Regions from separate parts of the Actinosynnema sp. CS-041913 genome, predicted to be linked through region 4. Evidence: riboswitches for the same ligand, from Rfam matches in the RefSeq annotation. Region 4 holds a riboswitch; each other region holds the start of a gene.
What was found. A riboswitch is a leader RNA that binds a small molecule or an ion and turns the genes downstream of it on or off. The one in region 4 is predicted to bind cobalamin.
Positions count from the first base shown of each region.

Region 1: it holds a riboswitch for cobalamin, as region 4 does, so the genes downstream of both, ACQPZF_RS18320 (CbtB domain-containing protein) here and ACQPZF_RS20405 (peptidase) in region 4, are expected to answer to the same signal.
Region 2: it holds a riboswitch for cobalamin, as region 4 does, so the genes downstream of both, ACQPZF_RS33615 (magnesium chelatase subunit D family protein) here and ACQPZF_RS20405 (peptidase) in region 4, are expected to answer to the same signal.
Region 3: it holds a riboswitch for cobalamin, as region 4 does, so the genes downstream of both, metE (5-methyltetrahydropteroyltriglutamate--homocysteine S-methyltransferase) here and ACQPZF_RS20405 (peptidase) in region 4, are expected to answer to the same signal.

Region 1 covers NZ_CP192037.1:3,844,522-3,849,047, reverse strand. The annotation lists gene ACQPZF_RS18335 (GNAT family N-acetyltransferase) at 1-1,216, shown strand, start outside; gene ACQPZF_RS18330 (LysE family transporter) at 1,204-1,893, opposite strand; gene ACQPZF_RS18325 ((2Fe-2S)-binding protein) at 1,911-2,660, shown strand; cobalamin riboswitch at 2,815-2,990, shown strand; gene ACQPZF_RS18320 (CbtB domain-containing protein) at 3,022-3,207, shown strand; gene ACQPZF_RS18315 (CbtA family protein) at 3,216-3,959, shown strand; gene ACQPZF_RS18310 (HAD family hydrolase) at 4,181-4,526, opposite strand, start outside.
Region 2 covers NZ_CP192037.1:7,485,523-7,490,048, forward strand. The annotation lists gene cobO (cob(I)yrinic acid a,c-diamide adenosyltransferase) at 1-156, opposite strand, end outside; gene ACQPZF_RS33615 (magnesium chelatase subunit D family protein) at 166-2,349, opposite strand; cobalamin riboswitch at 2,389-2,513, opposite strand; gene ACQPZF_RS33620 (cytochrome P450) at 2,679-3,920, opposite strand; gene ACQPZF_RS33625 (8-amino-7-oxononanoate synthase) at 3,957-4,526, shown strand, end outside.
Region 3 covers NZ_CP192037.1:3,112,117-3,116,642, forward strand. The annotation lists gene metE (5-methyltetrahydropteroyltriglutamate--homocysteine S-methyltransferase) at 1-1,920, opposite strand, end outside; cobalamin riboswitch at 2,040-2,241, opposite strand; gene ACQPZF_RS15025 (FAD-dependent monooxygenase) at 2,276-3,490, opposite strand; gene ACQPZF_RS15030 (TetR/AcrR family transcriptional regulator) at 3,578-4,117, shown strand.
Region 4 covers NZ_CP192037.1:4,392,694-4,397,219, reverse strand. The annotation lists gene ACQPZF_RS20415 (hypothetical protein) at 1-377, shown strand, start outside; gene ACQPZF_RS20410 (cytochrome P450) at 443-1,708, opposite strand; cobalamin riboswitch at 1,796-1,925, shown strand; gene ACQPZF_RS20405 (peptidase) at 2,017-3,306, shown strand; gene ACQPZF_RS20400 (hypothetical protein) at 3,303-3,740, shown strand; gene ACQPZF_RS20395 (hypothetical protein) at 3,737-4,526, shown strand, end outside.

The DNA.
Region 1 (4,526 bases), 550 kb from region 4:
GCGCCCGGCCGAGCCACGGGACCTCGAACAGATCGGCGCGTTGCTGGCCGACCGGGGCGAGCCGGAGGACGCGGTGGACCACCGACTGGTGGTCGAGGACCCGGACGCGGGGTGGGAGTCGTGCGCGGTCGTGGTGGACGGGGATCGAGTGGTCTCCACCGCGACCCTGCTGGACGAGACGCTGGTCCTGAACGGCGTCGAGATCCCCGCCGGCCAGGTCGAGCTGGTCGCCACCGACCGCAACTACGAGGGTCGTGGTCTGGTCCGGGCGCTGATGGACTGGGCGCACGAGCGGTCCGCCGCACGCGGGCAGTTGGTGAACGTGATGCTGGGCATCCCGTACTTCTACCGGCTGTTCGGCTACACCTACGCGATCCCGGTCGCACCGGTGCGACCGGTGGTCGGCACCCCGCCGACCAGCCCCGACACGGTCCGGGAGGCGACGGTGCGCGAGGCCGCCGTGCGGGAAGCCACCGTGCGGGAAGCCACCGTGCGAGAGGCCACCCTGGACGACATCCCGGCGTTGGCCCGCCTCCAGCACGCCGAGCAGGCTCGGGCGGATTTGTGGATGCCGCACTCGACCCCGTTGTGGCGCTGGCTGATCGCCCGCGACGGCAGCACGCAGTGGCTGGTCGAGCGGGACGGCCTGCCGGTCGGCACCGGTCGGTCGACGCCGCCGGACGAGGGTGTGCGGCTGTGCGAGGTAGCGGCGGTGGACGCCGCCGCCGCGCACGCGTTGCTCGCGCACACCGGGGCGACGACGGCGAACGAGCGTCCGGGCACCGTGGCGGGAGACGCGCTGGAGCCGTTCCTCGGTCCGCCGCCGGAGGACGCGAACTCGTACTACGTGCGGATCAACGATCCGCTGGCGTTGCTGGAGCACCTGCGCCCGGTGTTCGGGCGGCGGCTGGCCGAGTCGCCCTTCGCCGACGCGGAGGGCGAGGCGGTCGTGTCCTTCTACCGGTCACACGTCCGGCTGCCCTACCGGGCCGGCGAGGTCGGGCCGGTCGTCGCCGGCGGCACGATGCAGGCGCCCGGCGCGGCGGGTGGAGCCGGGGTCGCGCCGGACCTGCTGGCGTCCCTGCTGTTCGGTCCGCAGGGGCTGCGCGGCCTGACCGCCGGGTTCCCGGACGTCTACCCAGGCCCGAACGCGGACCTGATGCACACGCTCTTCCCACCGGTGCGAGGCGACCTGATGACGTTCTACCTGCCGTAACCGGCGAACTCGATGCCCAACGCCACGCCCGCCAGCACCAACAACACTCCGGCGCAGGTCAACGCACGGCGGTACCCGGTGTCACCAAGACGCCGGCGGCCACGGGCGACGAGGAGGGCGATGACGATCTTGCCGCCGACCAACGTCACGTAGAAGCCGACCAACAACGCCACTCCGGCGCCCGCCGACCCACGCCAGGTGGCGATGGTCAGCGGTCCCAGGGCGGTCGCCCACGCGACCCAGGGATGCGGGCTGAGCAGATTCACCACCACCGCACGCCGCAGGGCAAGGGCGTCCTCCGGCCCCAACCCCGAACCCACACGTGCACCGCCAACACCCGAACCGCCACTGCCACTGCCACTGCCCGCACCTGAGCCGTCGCCTGTCGCCCCACCCAGCGAGGCGGCGTGTGCTTCACGGATGGTCTGGACTCCGCTCCACACCACGAACACCGCACCGACGACACCAAGCACCCCGAGCACGCTCGCCGGCAGCCGGTCCAGCAGCAGCAAGGCCACCGCGACCACCACGGCATCGGACAGCAGCGGTGCGCAGGCGGCGAGCGTTCCGGCGCGCCATCCCGAGCGCAGCGCCGACGTCACCACCAGCACCAACAGCGGGCCGGGGCTGATGCTCGCCGCCAAGCCGAGGGTCAGTCCCAAGCCCAGTGCGTCCACGGCGGCAGACTAGCCACGTGTCCGACTACGTCCGCGTGCTGTCCACCTTGCGCCAGATTCGTGGCCTCAGCCCCTTCTTCGCCCTCGATGTCGGCCGGCCCGAGGCCGGAACAGTCGGGAGCCAATGGCGATCCGAGGGTGATGGGCAGTCCGGGGGCGAAGGACAGTCCGGCGGCGAAGGGCAGTCCGGGGGTGAGTGGCAGTCCGGCGGCGCTCTGCTAGACGGGTCGGCATTGCCCGACACGCTCCGGGCGATCGCCGAGCGGTACCGGACCGGGGAGCCCCGGGTGGCGGCGTCCTTGTTCTTCCTCAGCTACACGGCCCGCTTGCTCTGCCCGACGGTCGCCGCCCATGCCGTGGGCGGGGTTGCGCCGGACATCCGGCCCGGCAACCTGTGGTGGCACTACGGGCCGGACGGGCTGCGGGTGCGCATCGAGGAACCGGTCGCCGGCGTCGGCATCGCCGAGTCGCTGGAGCCGGTGGTGGAGGCGATCCGCGAGGTCGTCCCGGTGGCGCGAGGCCTGCTGTGGGGCAACGCGGCGTCCTCGATCGCCGGGGCGTTGCGCACCGTCAGCCGCAGTGGCGTCGCGTCGGCGGAGGACTGCCTCGTGTTGGGCGGGCGGCTGCTCGGCGACCCGCCCTTCCGGGACTCCGGGGATTTCCTCCCGTTCCCCGACGAGGTGGTGTTCCGCCGGCGGAGCTGCTGCCTGTACTACCGACTCGACGGCGGCGGGACCTGCGGCGACTGCCCGCTGCCGCCGAGGTGACCGCCGAAGTGGCCTGAGTCGTCAACGGCAACGACCTGAGCTGCAGGCGGCCACAAAGCGACAGGCCGGATATCGGGCGGGCGCGGAGCGGGGTGTGGTCGGGTGGGGTGGATGACAACTCGTCTGGTCGGTTGTGCCGGGGTGTCGTGGCCATCTACGGTTCGACCGCCGCAGTGGACGGGAAGCCGGTGGGAATCCGGCGCGGTCCTCGCCACTGTGACCGGGGAGCCAACCCGCCGAGAACGTCACTGGTCGCACACTGCGGCTGGGAAGACGCGGGGACGGTGTCGATCCGGGAGTCAGGAGACCGGCTGCGGCATGAGTTGTTGTTGACCTTCCACGAGGTATGGAGGAGGCCGTCATGACGAGCCCCGCGCACTCCCTTTCCATTCCCATTCCCAGGTGGGCCTACGCTGTCGCGCTGGTCGCGCTGATGGTCACCTGGCTGGTCCTCCAGGAGAACGGCGTCGCGCTCGGCCACGCCGCCGAGTCTCTGCACGAGTTCTTCCACGACGGGCGGCACGCGCTCGGCGTCCCGTGCCACTAGGGCCGGCCATGACCAGCTATCGGAGCGTGCTGCTGCGCGGGATCGGCGCGGGGGGCATCGCCGGGCTGCTCGCGGGCCTGGTCGGTCTCTTCGTGGTCGAAGTGCCGATCCGGGCCGCGTTGGCCGTCGAGGAGGCGCGGGCCGCCGCCGAGCCGGCCCCGACCGGCGGGCACGACCACGGCGAACTGTTCGGTCGGGGCACGCAGTTGGTCGGCGGTGTGCTCGCGGCGGTGATCGTCGGCTTGGCGGTCGGCGCGTTGTTCGCCACCGCCTACGCCGGTTCACGGCGCTGGTTCACCGACCGGACGCCGTTCAGCCGGAGCGTGTCGCTGGCCGCGGCGGTGTTCGGGGCGGCGGCGCTGCTGCCCGCGATCAAGTACCCGGCGAACCCGCCGGCGGTGGGCGACCCGAACACGGTGGGCTACCGGACGGTGCTCTACCTGGGCGTCATCGCGGCGGGTCTGCTCCTGGTGTTCGGCGCGGGCTACCTCGCGTCCCGGCTGGGACATCTCAGCCGGCCGGTGCGGTTCACCGCGGTCGCGCTGGCCGTGGTCGCCGGGTTCGCGGTGATCCTGCTGGCGTTCCCGGCGCCGCCGGACGCGATTCCGGCGGACATGCCTAGCGACGTCCTGTGGGACTTCCGGCTGGCTTCGCTCGCCGAGACGGCCACGCTGTGGCTCGGTCTGGGCGTCGCGTTCGGCCTGCTGATCGACCCGGCCGTGCGGAGCAAAACCCAGGCGCTCACCGCCTGACCGACAACCCGCCTGACCGACCGCCGCCTGACCGACGATCGCCTGACCGACGATCGCCTGACCGACCACCCGCCTGACCGACGATCCGCCACCAACCAGAAAGGTCACGGCGCAGGTTGCCGGACCGCCGACATAGGGGTCGTCCTGGCCGGGTCCGCACCCGACCAGGACAACCCCGGACGTGCCGGCTCAAGAGACGGTTCGGACGTGCGGGCTCAAGATCAGCTCTCGCCACGCAGCGCGGCGAGCACGTCGAGGTCCACCCCGACCAGCGACTCGCGGAAGATCCGGCGCTCCCCCGCCGACACCGGCACATCACACGGCACGACGAGGACCGTGCAGCCCGCCGCCACGGCCGACGCGACGCCGGTCGGCGAGTCCTCGATCGCCACGCACGCCCCGGCCTCCACGCCCAGCAGCCGGGCCGCCTTCAAGTACGGGTCGGGCAGCGGCTTGTTGCGGCCCTCCACCTCGTCCCCACATACGGTCACGTCGAACAGGTCGCGGCCGATGGTGTCGAGGGCGACCTCGGTCAGCCCCCGCTCCGTCGACGTCACGAGCGCCATC
Region 2 (4,526 bases), 3.1 Mb from region 4:
GGACCAGCCCTGGTTCCACCCGCGCAGCGCCAGACCGAACGCGGCGGTGGATTTGCCCTTCATCTCCCCCGTGTGGAGGAGGGTGAGCGGCCGGTTGCGCCGCTGTTTGGTGGTAAGCCCGTCGACGGGGACGACGGACGGTTGTCCTTGAGGCATCGGTGGCTCCTACGCGGCTCGTGCGGCGCGCACGACGCCCGCAACCCGGTCGGCGGACAGTTCTTCCAGGCGCAGGCACACGGCGTCCAGCGCCTCGGCGACGCGCCCGGCCAGACCGAGGCGCACGTGGCCGGACTCGCAGTCCACGACCACCGACGCCACCTCGTCGGCGGCCAGCAGCCCGGCGGCGCGCAGGGCGTCCCGCATCGGGTCGCCGCCCGTGCCGGTGGCGGTGGCACGGCCGTCGGTGAGCAGCACCAGCAGCGGGCGGCGGCGCGGGTCGCGGACCCGTTCCACGTCCAGCACCCGGCGGGCGCGCAGCAGACCGTCGGCCAGCGGGGTGCGCCCGCCCGTGCGCAGTTGGCGCAGTCGGGCCGCCGCCGCGTCCACGGAGTTCGTCGGCGGGAGGGCGGTCTCGGCCCCGGCGCCCCGGAACGTGATCACGCCGACCTTGTCCCGGCGCTGGTAGGCGTCGCGCAGCAGCGAGATCACCGCGCCGGTGACCGCCGACATGCGCTGCCGCGCGGCCATCGAGCCGGACGCGTCGACCACGAACAGCACCAGGTTGCTCTCCTTGCCCTCGCGGACCGAGAGCCGCAGGTCCGTGCCGCGCAACACCAGTCCCGGACCGCTGCGGCCCCGGGCGGCCTGGAACGGCGCGGCGGCGCCGAGCGTGCCGACGAGGTGCAGCCCGGAACCGTCCACAGTGGACGATCGGACCACTCGCCCGGTGCGGGCACGGGCGCGGGAGCGCTTGCCCGGCGCGCCTTCGCCGACACCGGGCACCTGGAGCAGCCGGGTCTTGAACGAAGGCGCGGGGGCGTGGGTGCGCTCGGCGGAAGAGCCCTGCTGTCCGTCCGATGGCTGTCGACCGTCCGGGGACTGTCCGTCCGAAGTGGACTCGGGCGCGTCCTGGGGCAGGCCGCCGCCGTCATCCGGCCCATCGGGGTCGTCGTCCGGACCGGAGGGCTCCTCGGCGTGTTCCGCGCCCTGGCGCATGGCGTCTTCGAGCTGCTCCTCCTCCAGGCCGGGCTCGTCGAACGGGTCGCGGCGCTTGCGGTGCGGCAGGGCCAGCCGGACGGCGGCCTCCACGTCCTCCTCCGCCACCTCGCCCACCCCGCGCCACGCGGCGTGCGCGGCGGCGGCGCGGGCGACCACCAGGTCCGCCCGCATCCCGTCGACCTCGAACGCCGCGCAGATCCCGGCGATCCGGCGCACCTCGGCGTCCGGCAGCACCACGTTCGGCAGGTGCGAGCGCGCGGTGACGATCCGGGAGGCCAGCGAGGCGTCCTCGTCGGCCCAGCGCGCGGCGAACCCGACGGGATCGGCCTCGTACGCGAGCCGCCGCCGGATGACCTCCGCGCGGGTCGCCACGTCGCGGGCCGCCCGCACCGAGACGGTGAGGCCGAAGCGGTCCAGTAGCTGTGGCCGCAACTCGCCCTCCTCCGGGTTCATCGTGCCCACCAGGAGGAACGACGCGGCGTGCGACACGGATACGCCCTCGCGCTCGACGTGCGCGCGGCCCATCGCGGCGGCGTCGAGGAGCAGGTCCACCAGGTGGTCGTGCAGGAGGTTGACCTCGTCCACGTAGAGCACGCCCCGGTGCGCGGCGGCCAGCAGGCCGGGCTGGTACGCCCGGACGCCCTCGGTCAGCGCGCGCTCCAGGTCCAGCGAGCCGATCAGCCGGTCCTCGGTCGCGCCGACCGGCAACTCGACCAGCCGGGCGGCGCGCCGTTCCGACAGCGCGGTCGCGTGCGGGCCGTCCGGGGAGGCCGTGTCGTGCGGGGCGGTGTCGTGCGGGGCGGTGTCGTGCGCGGCGGTGCGGTGCGGGCCGTCCGACGAGGCGGTGCGGTGCGCGGCGACCCCGTGCGGGCCGTCCGACGAGGCGGTGTCGTGCGCGGTGGTGTCGTGCGCGGTGGTGTCGTGCGCGGTGGTGTCGTGCGCGGTGGTGTCGTGCGGGCCGTCCGGGCAGTCGGCGTCCACGGCGGCGGGGTCGCAGCCGAAGCGGCAGCCCGACACGACCTCCAGCGAGGGCAGCAGGGCGGCCAGGGCGCGGACCACGGTCGACTTCGCGGTCCCCTTCTCCCCTCGGACCAGGACCCCGCCGATACCGGGGTGAACGGCATTCAGCAGCAACGCCATGCGGAGGTCGTCATGTCCGACGACAGCGGAAAAGGGGAAACGCGCGCCCATGCGGCGGTGTCCTTCCTCGGGTGTCCACGCCCGGGTCCGGTCCGGTGAGTTCGGGGGCCGAGTTCCTGACTCCCGGATCCACACGCCCGGTCACAGTGGCGGGACCGTGCCGGATTCGCACCGGCTTCCTCGCGCACCCCTACAGCCCAGGCATCGTCGCACCTCGGCCGACGGGCTCCAAGTCCCCGGCGAGGACTCCGCGAGCGAGGACGGTCACACCTGCCCGAACCCCGACCCCGGCAGGCCGTGCGGTCGACCGGTGGTGGATCACTCCGGCGTGCGGTGGTGGGCCGGGCATTCGGCGTCCACACCGGAACTGACCTGCGAGATCAGCCCCGCGAGGCGGACGCGGTGAGGGCTGGGTCGCCGTCGTGCCCGGTGCTCGGGCCGGACGCCGGCTCCGGGGCGGGGTGGGCCGGCTCACCCAGGCGTACCCGCACGCTCAGCGGGGCGCGGAAGGAGAGCAGGCCCAGCATCGGTGGCGGTTCGGGTGAGGCCAGGCTGAGGTTCGGGAAGCGTTCGACGGTCTCCCGCAGCACCACTTCCGCCTCCAGGCGGGCGAGACCGGCGCCCAGGCAGAAGTGCCGGCCGTAGCCGAACGCCAAATGTTTGCGGGCGTTCGGTCGGGCCGGGCACAGCCGTTCCGGGTCCGCGAACACCTCCGGGTCCGAGCCGGTGCCGGCCAGCATCAGCAGAAGGTGCGCGCCCGCCGGGACGGCCACGCCGGAGATCGTCGTCGGCTCGGCCGCGATCCGCCGCCACGTGTTGACCGGCGGGTCGCGGCGCAGCACTTCCTCCACGACTCGTGCCGGCATGCCCGGCTCGCCCAGCCTGGACCACAGACCTCCGTGGCGCAGGACGGCGTCGAACATCGCGCACAGGAGCTGGGTGGTCGTCTCCTGGCCCGCGATGAGCAGGAAGTAGCACAGTCCGGCCGCCTCGCGGATGGGCACGTCCCGCAGTGCGCCGAACAGGTCGTCGCCCCGCGCCGTCCTGATCCGGCGGGTCAGCCACTGGTGGAATTCGGCGGTCGGCTTCGCCAGCTCGTGCTGGCGGTCCAGCGACGGGTTGCCCCAGAACAGCTCCAGGGACGCCGTGCTCCACGCCTTGAGCTTCGGGATGTCCACGTCGTCGATGCCCATGACCTCCATCAGCACGATCGCCGGCAGGTCCCGGGCGAGGACCGGGTGCAGGTCGGCGATCGGACCCGTCAATCCGGCGAGTCGTTCCCGCGCCAGGTCGGCGATGCGGGGGCGCATGGCCTGCACCCGGGCCGGGGTGAGGAAGGCCGCGACCAGTCTCCGCAGCTCGGCGTGGGTGTCGGTGCCGTTGTTCGCCAGGGTCGGCGGCAGGGAGAAGCCCGCGCGGGCCAGGACGCGCAGCACCGGGCGGGGGATCGCGGTCACGGCGGTCAGCGCGTTGTCCGGGTGGAAGCGATTCGGGTCGGCGAGGATCGCCCGCACGTCCTCGTAGCGGCTGACCAGCCACAACCCGGTGTTCTCGTCCAGGTGGACCGGTGCGTTCACGCGCAGCGAGCGCAGCTCGTCGGGTCCTGCCTGGAAGAGGTCCACGCGGGGACGGTAGCGGCCGGATGCGACACTGCCGGCGTGAGTGTCAGCACAGGGCCGGAGGCGACCGGCGGACCGGAGTCGGTGTTCGACTGGATCGACACCCGGGCGGAGGCCCGTGCCAAGGCCGGTCTCGCCCGCCGGGTCCGGCCCCGTCCGCCCGACTCCACCGACCTCGACCTCGCGTCCAATGACTACCTCGGCCTGGCCCGCGACAAGCGGGTGACGGGCGCGGCGGCTGCCGCCTCGATGCGCTGGGGCGCGGGGTCGACCGGATCGCGGCTGGTCACCGGCTCCACCGAGCTGCACACCGAGCTGGAGTACGAGCTGGCGAACTTCTGCGGCACGCAGTCGGCGCTGGTGTTCTCCTCCGGCTACGCGGCGAACCTGGGCGCGCTCGCCGCGCTGTCCGGTCCGGGCACGGCGATCGTGGCCGACCAGCACATCCACGCGTCGCTGATCGACGGCACCCGGCTGTCCAAGGCCGACGTGGTGGTGGCCGGGCACTGCGACGTTCCGCAGGTCGCGCACGCGCTGGCCACGCGGGGCAAGCGGCGGGCGCTGATGGTCACCGACTCGGTGTTCTCCGTCGACGGCGACCTCGCGCCG
Region 3 (4,526 bases), 1.3 Mb from region 4:
GTCCAGCCCGTCGATCGCGTCGATCACCTCGCCGAACTCCGAGTAGCACAGGTGCGTGTGGATCTGGGTGGCCGGCGACGCGCCCGCCGTGGCCAGCCGGAACGCCCCGACCGACCACTCCAGGTAGGCGGCGTGCCCGGACCTCCGCAGCGGCAGCAGCTCGCGCAGCGCGGGCTCGTCCACCTGCACGATCCGGACGCCGGCGGCCTCCAGGTCGCGGATCTCGTCGCGCAGCGCCAGCGCCACCTGGGCCGCGGTCTCCGCCAACGGCTGGTCGTCGCGCACGAACGACCACGCCAGGATGGTCACCGGCCCGGTGAGCATCCCCTTGACCGGGCGGTCGGTGAGGGACTGCGCGTAGACGCTCCACGGCACGGTGATCGGCGCGGGCCGCGACACGTCGCCGTGCAGGATCGGCGGGCGCACGCAGCGCGAGCCGTAGGACTGCACCCAGCCGTGCTCGGTGGTGGCGAACCCTTCCAGGTGCTCGGCGAAGTACTGCACCATGTCGTTGCGCTCGGGCTCGCCGTGCACCAGCACGTCCAGGCCGATGTCCTCCTGCAACGCGATGACCCGCCCGATCTCCGCCCGCATCCGCGCCACGTACCCGGCCTGGTCCAGCCGCCCCGCCCGCAGGTCGGCCCGCGCCGTGCGGATCGCGGACGTCTGCGGGAACGAGCCGATGGTCGTCGTGGCCAGCGGCGGCAGACCCAGTCGCGCCTGCTGCGCGGCGGCCCGTTCGGCGTAGGGCGCGCGCACCCCGTGTTCCGGCCGCAGCGACGCGATCCGCGCCCGCACGTGGTCGTCCCGGCGCGGTGTGGCGGCAGGCGCGCGGCCCGCGTCGGCCGAGCCGCGCAGCGCCTCCGCGATCCGCACGACCTCGCGCACCTTCTGCCGGGCGAACGCCAACCGGTCCCGCACCGCCGGTTCGAGGGCGGTCTCCGCGTCCAGGTCGTACGGCACGTGCAGCAGCGTGGACGACGTCGACACGGCCACCTCGCCGGCCGTGCCCAACAGGGTCGCCGCCTTCGCCACGGCCGACGGGACGTCGGTCCGCCAGACGTTGCGCCCGTCCACCACACCGGCCACGACGGTCTTGTCCCGCAACGAGTGCAGCGCCGGCACCGGACCCGCGACCAGGTCCAGCGCGATGGCCTCCACCGGGGACGACGCGAGCACGTCCAAGGCCGGCCCCAGATCGCCGTAGCAGCCGGTGACCAGCAGCTTCGGCCGGTCGGCGAGGACTCCCAGGCGTGCGTAGGCGCGGCGCAACGCGTCCAGGTCGCCCGGCGACCGGTCCGCGACGAACGCGGGCTCGTCCAACTGCACCCACTCGACGCCCTCGGCGGCCAGCGTCCACAGCAGTTCGGCGTAGCAGTCCAGCAGTCGGTCCAGCAGGTCGAGCCGACGGTCGCCCTTGGCCAGCAGGAGGAACGTCACCGGTCCGAGCAGCACCGGCCGCGTGGTCACGCCCAGTGCCCGTGCCTCGCGGTACTCGGCGAGCGGCTTGTCGCCGACGAGCCGGAATACCGTGTCCGGACCCAGCTCGGGCACCAGGTAGTGGTAGTTGGTGTCGAACCACTTGGTCAGCTCCAGCGGCGGAGCGTCGTCGTGGCCTCGCGCCATGGCGAAATAAGTGTCCACTTCGGACAGGCCGAGCGCGCGGAACCGCTGCGGCACTGCGTCGAACAACACGGCCGTGTCCAGGACGTGGTCATAGTACGAGAACGTGTTGCCGGGCACGGTGTCCAGCCCGGCGTCCCGCAGGTCCAACCAGGTCGCGGCGCGCAGTTCCGCGCCGATCGCGTGCAACGCGGGCGCGTCGACGCGACCCGACCAGTACTGCTCGACGGCGCGCTTCAGCTCCCTGCGCGGACCGATCCGGGGATAGCCGAGGACGGTGGCGCCGATGGTGGTCACAAGCTCTCTCCTCGCGAGCGTGCGGGAGGTCCGGGCCGGAGTCCGGGCACGCTTCGCGGACGGCACGGTGGCCGTGTCCGCCCAGCCCACCCGAGAGGCCTCGGACCACCGCGCACCGGGCGGTGCGCGGGCCGATGGCAGGTCTTCGGACTCGTGGGCGTCCTGCGCGTTCCTACCGGCCGTGGCTTCCCGGAGGCTTCCAGTGCTTGTGACTACGGCTTTCGTTCCCACTCACCGCTGCGGGGCAGTCCCGGACTCGCACCGGGTTCCCTCTTGCCCCGCCCCGTCGCGACGGGGCGGACCACCAGCCCCCCGAGCGTAGCGGATCGTGGGAACCGGGTTCACGATGCGGGAATCACCTGGACGGGTCGGGCGGCACGGCCACGGCACGGGTGGTCGAGGCGTAGTCTTTGGTCCGAACGGCCTCGTGCAGGCGGATGCCGTTGCGGTTGAGCTTGGCCAGCGCCCGGCCGAGCGGCATGGGCAGGTGGCTCACCAGCCTGGCCCCGTTGCGCAGCAGCCACACGTCCCGCGGGGTGCTGGGCACGATGCGCTTCGCGGCGGCCAGCGCGACCACCCGGCTGCGGCGGACGTAGTCGCCCATCTCCGCCTCGTACGCGGCGAAAGCACGCTCGTGGTCACCGTTGGCCGCCGCGAGTTCGCCCGCCAGGACGTACGCGCCGACGACGGCGAGGCTGGTGCTGCCGCCGACCGCCGGGCCGGGGCAGTGGCCCGCGTCGCCGACCAGTGTCACGCGGCCACGTGACCAGGTGTCCATGCGCAGTTGGGTGATCGAGTCGAAGTAGAACGTCCCGTCGTGGTCCAGCCAGCTCTCGGCCTCCGCCATCCCGGTGAACGCCGAGCGCAGCAACTCCTTCTGCCGCACCGCGTCCCGGTAGTGGTAGTCCAGTTTCCCGCTGTGGAACAGGAACACCGCCCGTGCGTCGGGCAGGTCGCGCGCGCTGTAGATGGCGGCGATCCGGCCGGGCTCGATGTACGCGGTGGTGTAGTCGGCGCGACCGAGACCGTCGGGCACCGACTGCACCGCCAGGTACGCCCCGATGAAATCCTCGCGCACGTCGCCGAACACCAGTCGCCGCACGTTGGAGTGCAGTCCGTCCGCCCCGATCACCACGTCGAACCGGCGGGGCGCGCCCCGCTCGAACGTCACCTCGCCGTCGGCCGAGACGGACGTGATCGAGTCGCCGAACACGTACTCCACGTCACCGCGCGTGGCGTCGTGGAAGACCTCGCTCAGGTCGTCCCGCATGATCTCGACGTGCCGGTCGGACACCGCGCTGTACACCCGGCGCAGGTCCACCTCGACCGGCCGCGCGCCGGGGCTGTGGATCGTCATCCGATCGGTGCCGGTCTTGCGGTCCAGCAGAGCAGGCAGCACGCCCATCCGTTCGGCGATGTCCATCGCGGGCCGGAACAGGTCGACAGCGTGACCGCCGGTCTTGCGCAGTGCCGGCGACCGTTCCACCACGGTCACCTCGAAGCCGTTCCGGGCAAGCCAGTAGGCCGTCACCGGTCCGGCGATGCTCGCGCCGGAGATCAGGATCTTCATGTCACTACCTCCTTACTTACCGGATGGTAAGTGCACGGGTCGGAGTCATGCAAGCCTTACCGACCGTTAAGTCGTTAAGCTGGGGGAATGTCCAAGGCCAAGTCCGACACCAAGGCCCGCGCGCAGGCCGTCGCGCGCGAGCTGTTCCTCAAGCAGGGGATCCGGAGCACCAGCCTGCAAGAGATCGCGGACCGCCTCGGCATCACCAAACCGGCGCTGTACTACCACTTCTCGTCCCGTGAGGACCTGGTGCGCAGCATCGTGCTGCCGCTGTTCGACGACGGCGACAGGTTCGTGACCGAAGCCGAGCGCACCGAGCCGGCGCCCCGCGCCCTGCTGGAGGGCTACTTCGACCTGCACCACCGGCACCGCGAGGTAGTGGCGCTGATCGTCTACGAACTGACCTCGCTGAGCGAACTGGGTCTCATCGACCGGCTGTTCGAGTGGAGGGAGCGGCTGGGCGCGCTGCTGGTAGGGCCGGACCCCTCACTCGCCGACGCGGCGAAGGCGACCGTCGCCTTGGGCGGTCTGGCCGACTGCGTGCTGATCTTCCCGAACGCACCGCACGAAGACCTGCGCGCCGCCGGCGTGGCTGCCGCCTGCGCGGCACTGGGCCTGTCGGCCTGACCCACCTCCGGGCCGAGCCCACCTTGCAGCCTCAAGCGAACAAGCTCTTGAATCTTTGCTTTACGCAGCTTGACGGCAGAAGAGGAACCACGACGCAAGGCGACCAGAACCTACGCAGGTCTGGGCTCAAGCCGGGGACAGCATGCAACGGGACCACATCATCGGAAGCCCTAAAGGCTGCCGGGGGACCGGTGTCAGCGCAACACGCCGCCCGCAAAGCAACCCGCCCAGCCGATCGACTCGCGTACCCAGGAGCAGAACGCGACTTGACACCCTGGGCGGGTTGCGCTGCGGGCGGCGCGTCCCGTTGAGACCGGTCCCCCGGCAACGCTTGGGGCTTCCGATGATGTGGTCGTTTTTCGTAGTGTTCCCGGCTGTGTCCAAGACCTGCGTAGGTGCTGGTCGCCTT
Region 4 (4,526 bases):
TCACCCTGCGCGACTCGCACGCGCTCGCGCTGCGCCGGGACATCGCGGCGGTGCTGGGCGACATGGAGCTGATCGACGCGGCGGACAAGGTGGCCGACGCCGCCTACGACGCCGGGGCGCAGGCGCGGCGCGCGGCGGTGCTCGCGCGGGAGCGGGCCGCGATCGCCGAACGGGGCGGGGACTCCGAGTTGGCGGAGCGGTTGCGGCAGGAGGCCGGCGCGGCGGTCGGGGCGGCCGACACCGCCCAGGCCGCGGCCGACGCGGCGGCCCAGGCGATGGACGCCGCCGAGGATGCCGCGGAGCGCATCACGCGGTTGGCCGCGGGTGCGCCGGCCGCCGCGTCCGGTATGAGCGAAGTCGTTGCGGCGCAGGGATAACGCGAACGACCGTCCTACCGCGAACCCACGGTGCACCCTGCACGGTCGTGCAGGGTGCACGGTCGTCAGCGGACGTGGACCATCAGCCGGTCCACCCCGTGCACGATCGACGCGGTGCGGAAAGTCGGCTCGTCGTCGGCGAATCGCAGGTTCGGGAACCGCCGCAGCAGGGCCGGGTAGGCCGCGCGCAGCTCCATCCGGGCCAGTTCTGCGCCCACGCAGCGGTGTGCGCCGTACCCGAACGCCAGGTGCGCGGAGACCTTGCGGGCCGCGTCGAAGTCCAGGCGTGCCAAGCCTTCGCGGTTGGCGGCGCTCAACGACACCACCACCACGTCGCCTTCCTTGATCTCCGTGCCGCCGATCTCCAGGTCGTGCTTGGCGAACCGGGGGAACGCGACCTGCACCACGCTGAGGTGCCGGAGCAGTTCCTCCACCAGCGGTCCGACGGCCTGATCGTCGTCGCGCATCGCCGTGCGCGCCGCCGGGTCGCTCATCAGCACGATCGCGCCGAGCGCCAACATGCTCGCGGTGGTGTCGAAACCGCCCGTCAGCACGCCGTCGGCGAGGCCCGCCAGCTCTTCGTCGCTCACCGCGTCGCCGTGCTCACGGATGATCATGCCGATCAGGCCGTCGCCGGGGTTGCGGCGTTCGCGTCGGACGATCTGCTCCATGTACTTCAGCGACTCGGAGATCGCGCCCAGCGCCGACGCCGCCCCGCCGAACAGGTCGAACCGCGCCGCCGCCAACTCCTGGAACCGGGCGCGGTCCGCGTAGGGCACGCCGAGCAGTTCGCAGATGGCCAGCGACGGGATGGGCAGCGCGAACTCCTTGACCAGGTCCACCGGACCGTCCGCCGCCGCCATCGCGTCCAGGCGTTCGGTGACGATCTCGTCGATGCGCGGCACCAGGCGCGACAGCCGGCGCATGGTGAACTCCGGCGTCAGCAGCTTGCGCAGCCGCGTGTGGTCGGGCGGGTCGGCGAAGCCCAGACCGCCCGGCGTCTGCTCGATCCGCCCTATGGCCGCGCCCAATCGGGCGTAATCGTTACTGAACGCCTCTGTGTCGGAAAGCACTTTTTTCGCCTCGGGCTGACCCGTGACCAACCACACCCGCACCCCGAACGGCACCGGCAGCCGGTGGACCGGACCGCTCCCCCTCATCCGCTCCAGTTCCGCGGCCGGCGTCACCCCGTCCCGCTTCAGCGGGACCAGCGCACGGTCCGGGAGCAGCGACAACGCCCGCGAACCGATCCTTCCCATGACCCACCGCGTCACCGAACGCCGTGCGACCCACGCCACCAAGCCGTCGCGCACCGACGCCAGAGTCGCCATCCCACACCCCTCTTCCCCAGGTTCGACTGACCGACGGTAACCGTACGTACGAGTGGGTGGCATCGCGCCACAGGCGGATTGACAGGCCGTGTCCCGTTGACAGACGATCGGGAATCGCGCATGACGCGGGGGAAGCCGGTCGGAATCCGGCGCTGACCCGCAACGGTAGGTCCGATATCGGACGAGCCCGAACACCCGCCGTGCGTGCACTGCTCCTGACACCGTCGAGGAACGCGGGTCGGAGCCTGGGGGAGTCGGTGACGGCTGTCCGGGGTCCGCGCTCGCCTTGCGCCCGGAAAGGCCGAACCATGCCGTTGAGACGGACCGCCCCCGTGCTCGCCGTCGCCCTGTCCGCATTCCTCGCCGCGCCCGCCGCCCTCGCCGAGCCGGCCACCTCCGCGCCCGCATCCGCTCTCGCCGAACCCGCCGACGCCGGGCCTGTCACGACGAAGCCGGTCGAGGCGGCGGCCGGGTGGCTGGCCCGCCAACTCGTCGACGGCGAGCGGTTCGAGACCGTGATCGGCCCGGACACCTTCCCCGACCAGGGGTTGACCATCGACGCGCTGCTCGCGCTCGACGCGGCCGGGGTCGCCCAGGACAACGCCGCGAAGGCGCTGGCGTGGCTGGAGAAGCCGGAGACGATCAACGCCTACGTCACCGACGAGGAAGGCTCGCAGTACGCCGGCGCGTACGCCAAGCTGGCGCTCGCGGTGCTCGCGCAGGGCAAGGACCCCGCGAACTTCGGCGGCGTCGACCTGATCGCCGGGCTCACCGCGTTGCAGGCCCCGTCGGGCCGGTTCACCGACAAGACCTCCTACCCGAGCGACTTCACCAACAACTTCAGCCAGTCCATCGCGGTGGTGGCGCTGGAGCGGCACGGCACCGCGCCCGAGGCCGCCGTCACGTTCCTGGCGGGCAGCGCGTGCCCGGACGGCGGGTTCCCGTTGCAGTTCGCGCAGGCCACCTGCACTTCCCAGGTGGACGCCACGGCGATGGCCGTGCAGGCGCTGCTGGCCGCGGGCCGCACCGCCGACGCGGCGGACGGCGTCGCCTGGCTGGCCGGTCGGCAGCTCGCCGACGGCGGGTTCCCGGACAACGGCCTGCCGGGCGACAAGGGCACGACGAGCAACGCCAACAGCACCGGGCTCGCCGCGCAGGCGTTGCGGGTCGGCGGACGGGACGACGTCGCCGACCGGGCCGTGGCGTACCTGACGAAACTCCAGGTGGGCTGTGCCGGGGCGGCGACGGGCGCGATCAACTACGACGCCGGGGACTTCCAGCCGGGCAACGCCATCCGCGCCACCTCGCAGGCGATCCTGGGGCTGACCGGCGTGAGCCTGGCCGACATCTCGTCGGCCGGCGACAAGCCCGCCGCGCCCGTGCTCGACTGCCCGGCCCCCACCACCACAACCGAACCGTCCACTTCGGACACTGATACCCCGGCCGGTTTCGCCGGGTCGGGCGGCGACGAACTGGCCCGCACCGGCGTGCCGGTCGGCCCGGCGCTGTGGCTCGGCACGCTCCTGCTGGTGGCGGGCGCGCTGGCGATGACGTTGGGGCGCAAGCGCTATGCCACGGTGAAGGAGCAGCAGCGATGATCCGCAGGCTCTTGTCGACGCTGGCCGTGCTGGCCGCCACGGGCGGCGCGCTGGTGGCGGTCACCCCCGCCGCGCAGGCGGCGGCGTGTCCGGGCACGAGCGGCGTCACGGTGGTGGTCGACTTCACCGCGCTGGGCGGGACCGTGCAGACCGCGTGCGCGCCGGGTGATCCGGCCACCGGCCTGGCGGCGCTCACCGGGGCCGGGTTCGGCTATGCCTTCGTGCCGCGCCGGCCGGGCTTCGTGTGCCGGATCAACGCGCTGCCCGACCCGTGCAACGGCGCTCCGGTGACGGCCTACTGGTCGTACTGGCACGCGCAGCCCGGCGGCGCCTGGACCTACAGCACGTCCGGCGCGGCCGGCCACGACCCCGCGCCGGGCAGTGTCGAGGGCTGGGCGTTCGGCGCGGGTCAGGCGCCTGCCACCGCGCCGTGAGGGCGCGTGCGCTGCTGATCGCGGTCGGTCTGCTGGTGGCGGGCGCTCCGGCGCCCGCCTCGGCGGCGGCCGACTGCGCCGGCGTGACGGTGGTGGTGGACTTCCGCGCGTTGGGCGGCGAGGTGCGGACCGGCTGCGCGGCCGGTGACCCGGGCAGCGGTCTGGCGGCGTTGAGCGGCGCGGGGTTCGGCTACCGGATGGCCCAGCGGTTCGCCGGGTTCGTCTGCCGGATCGACAACGTGCCGGAGAGCGATCCGTGCGTCAACGCCTCCCCCACCGACGCCTACTGGTCGTACTGGCACGCGCGGCCCGGCGGGTCGTGGGTGTACAGCGATGTCGGTGCGGCGGGCCGTGATCCGGCTCCCGGCGCGGTCGAGGGCTGGGCGTTCGGGGCGGGCGGGCAACCCGGTGTCGCGCCGCCTGCCCCTGCTCCGGCACGTCCCGAACCCACGCACGCCCCGCCGCCGCAGCCCACCGGCCAACCCGGTCAGCCCGGACTGCCCGGTCAGCCCGATCGGCAAGGCCAACCTGTTCAACCCGGCCGGTCGGGCGAGCCCGCACCGCAGACCGGTGCGACGACACAGCCGGGCAGTGCGGAGCCGACCCCGGACCGGGCCGGGGCGACTACCGCCACGGCGGAGTCGGCCGGCACGCAGTCGGCCGCACCCGCCGACATCACGACGTTGGCCACCGGGGAACAGCCCGGCGGCGAGGTCGGGCTGCTGGTGGGTCTCGCGGTGATCGCCCTGTTGGGCGCGCTGGGCTGGTGGACGGTGCGCAGGCGCC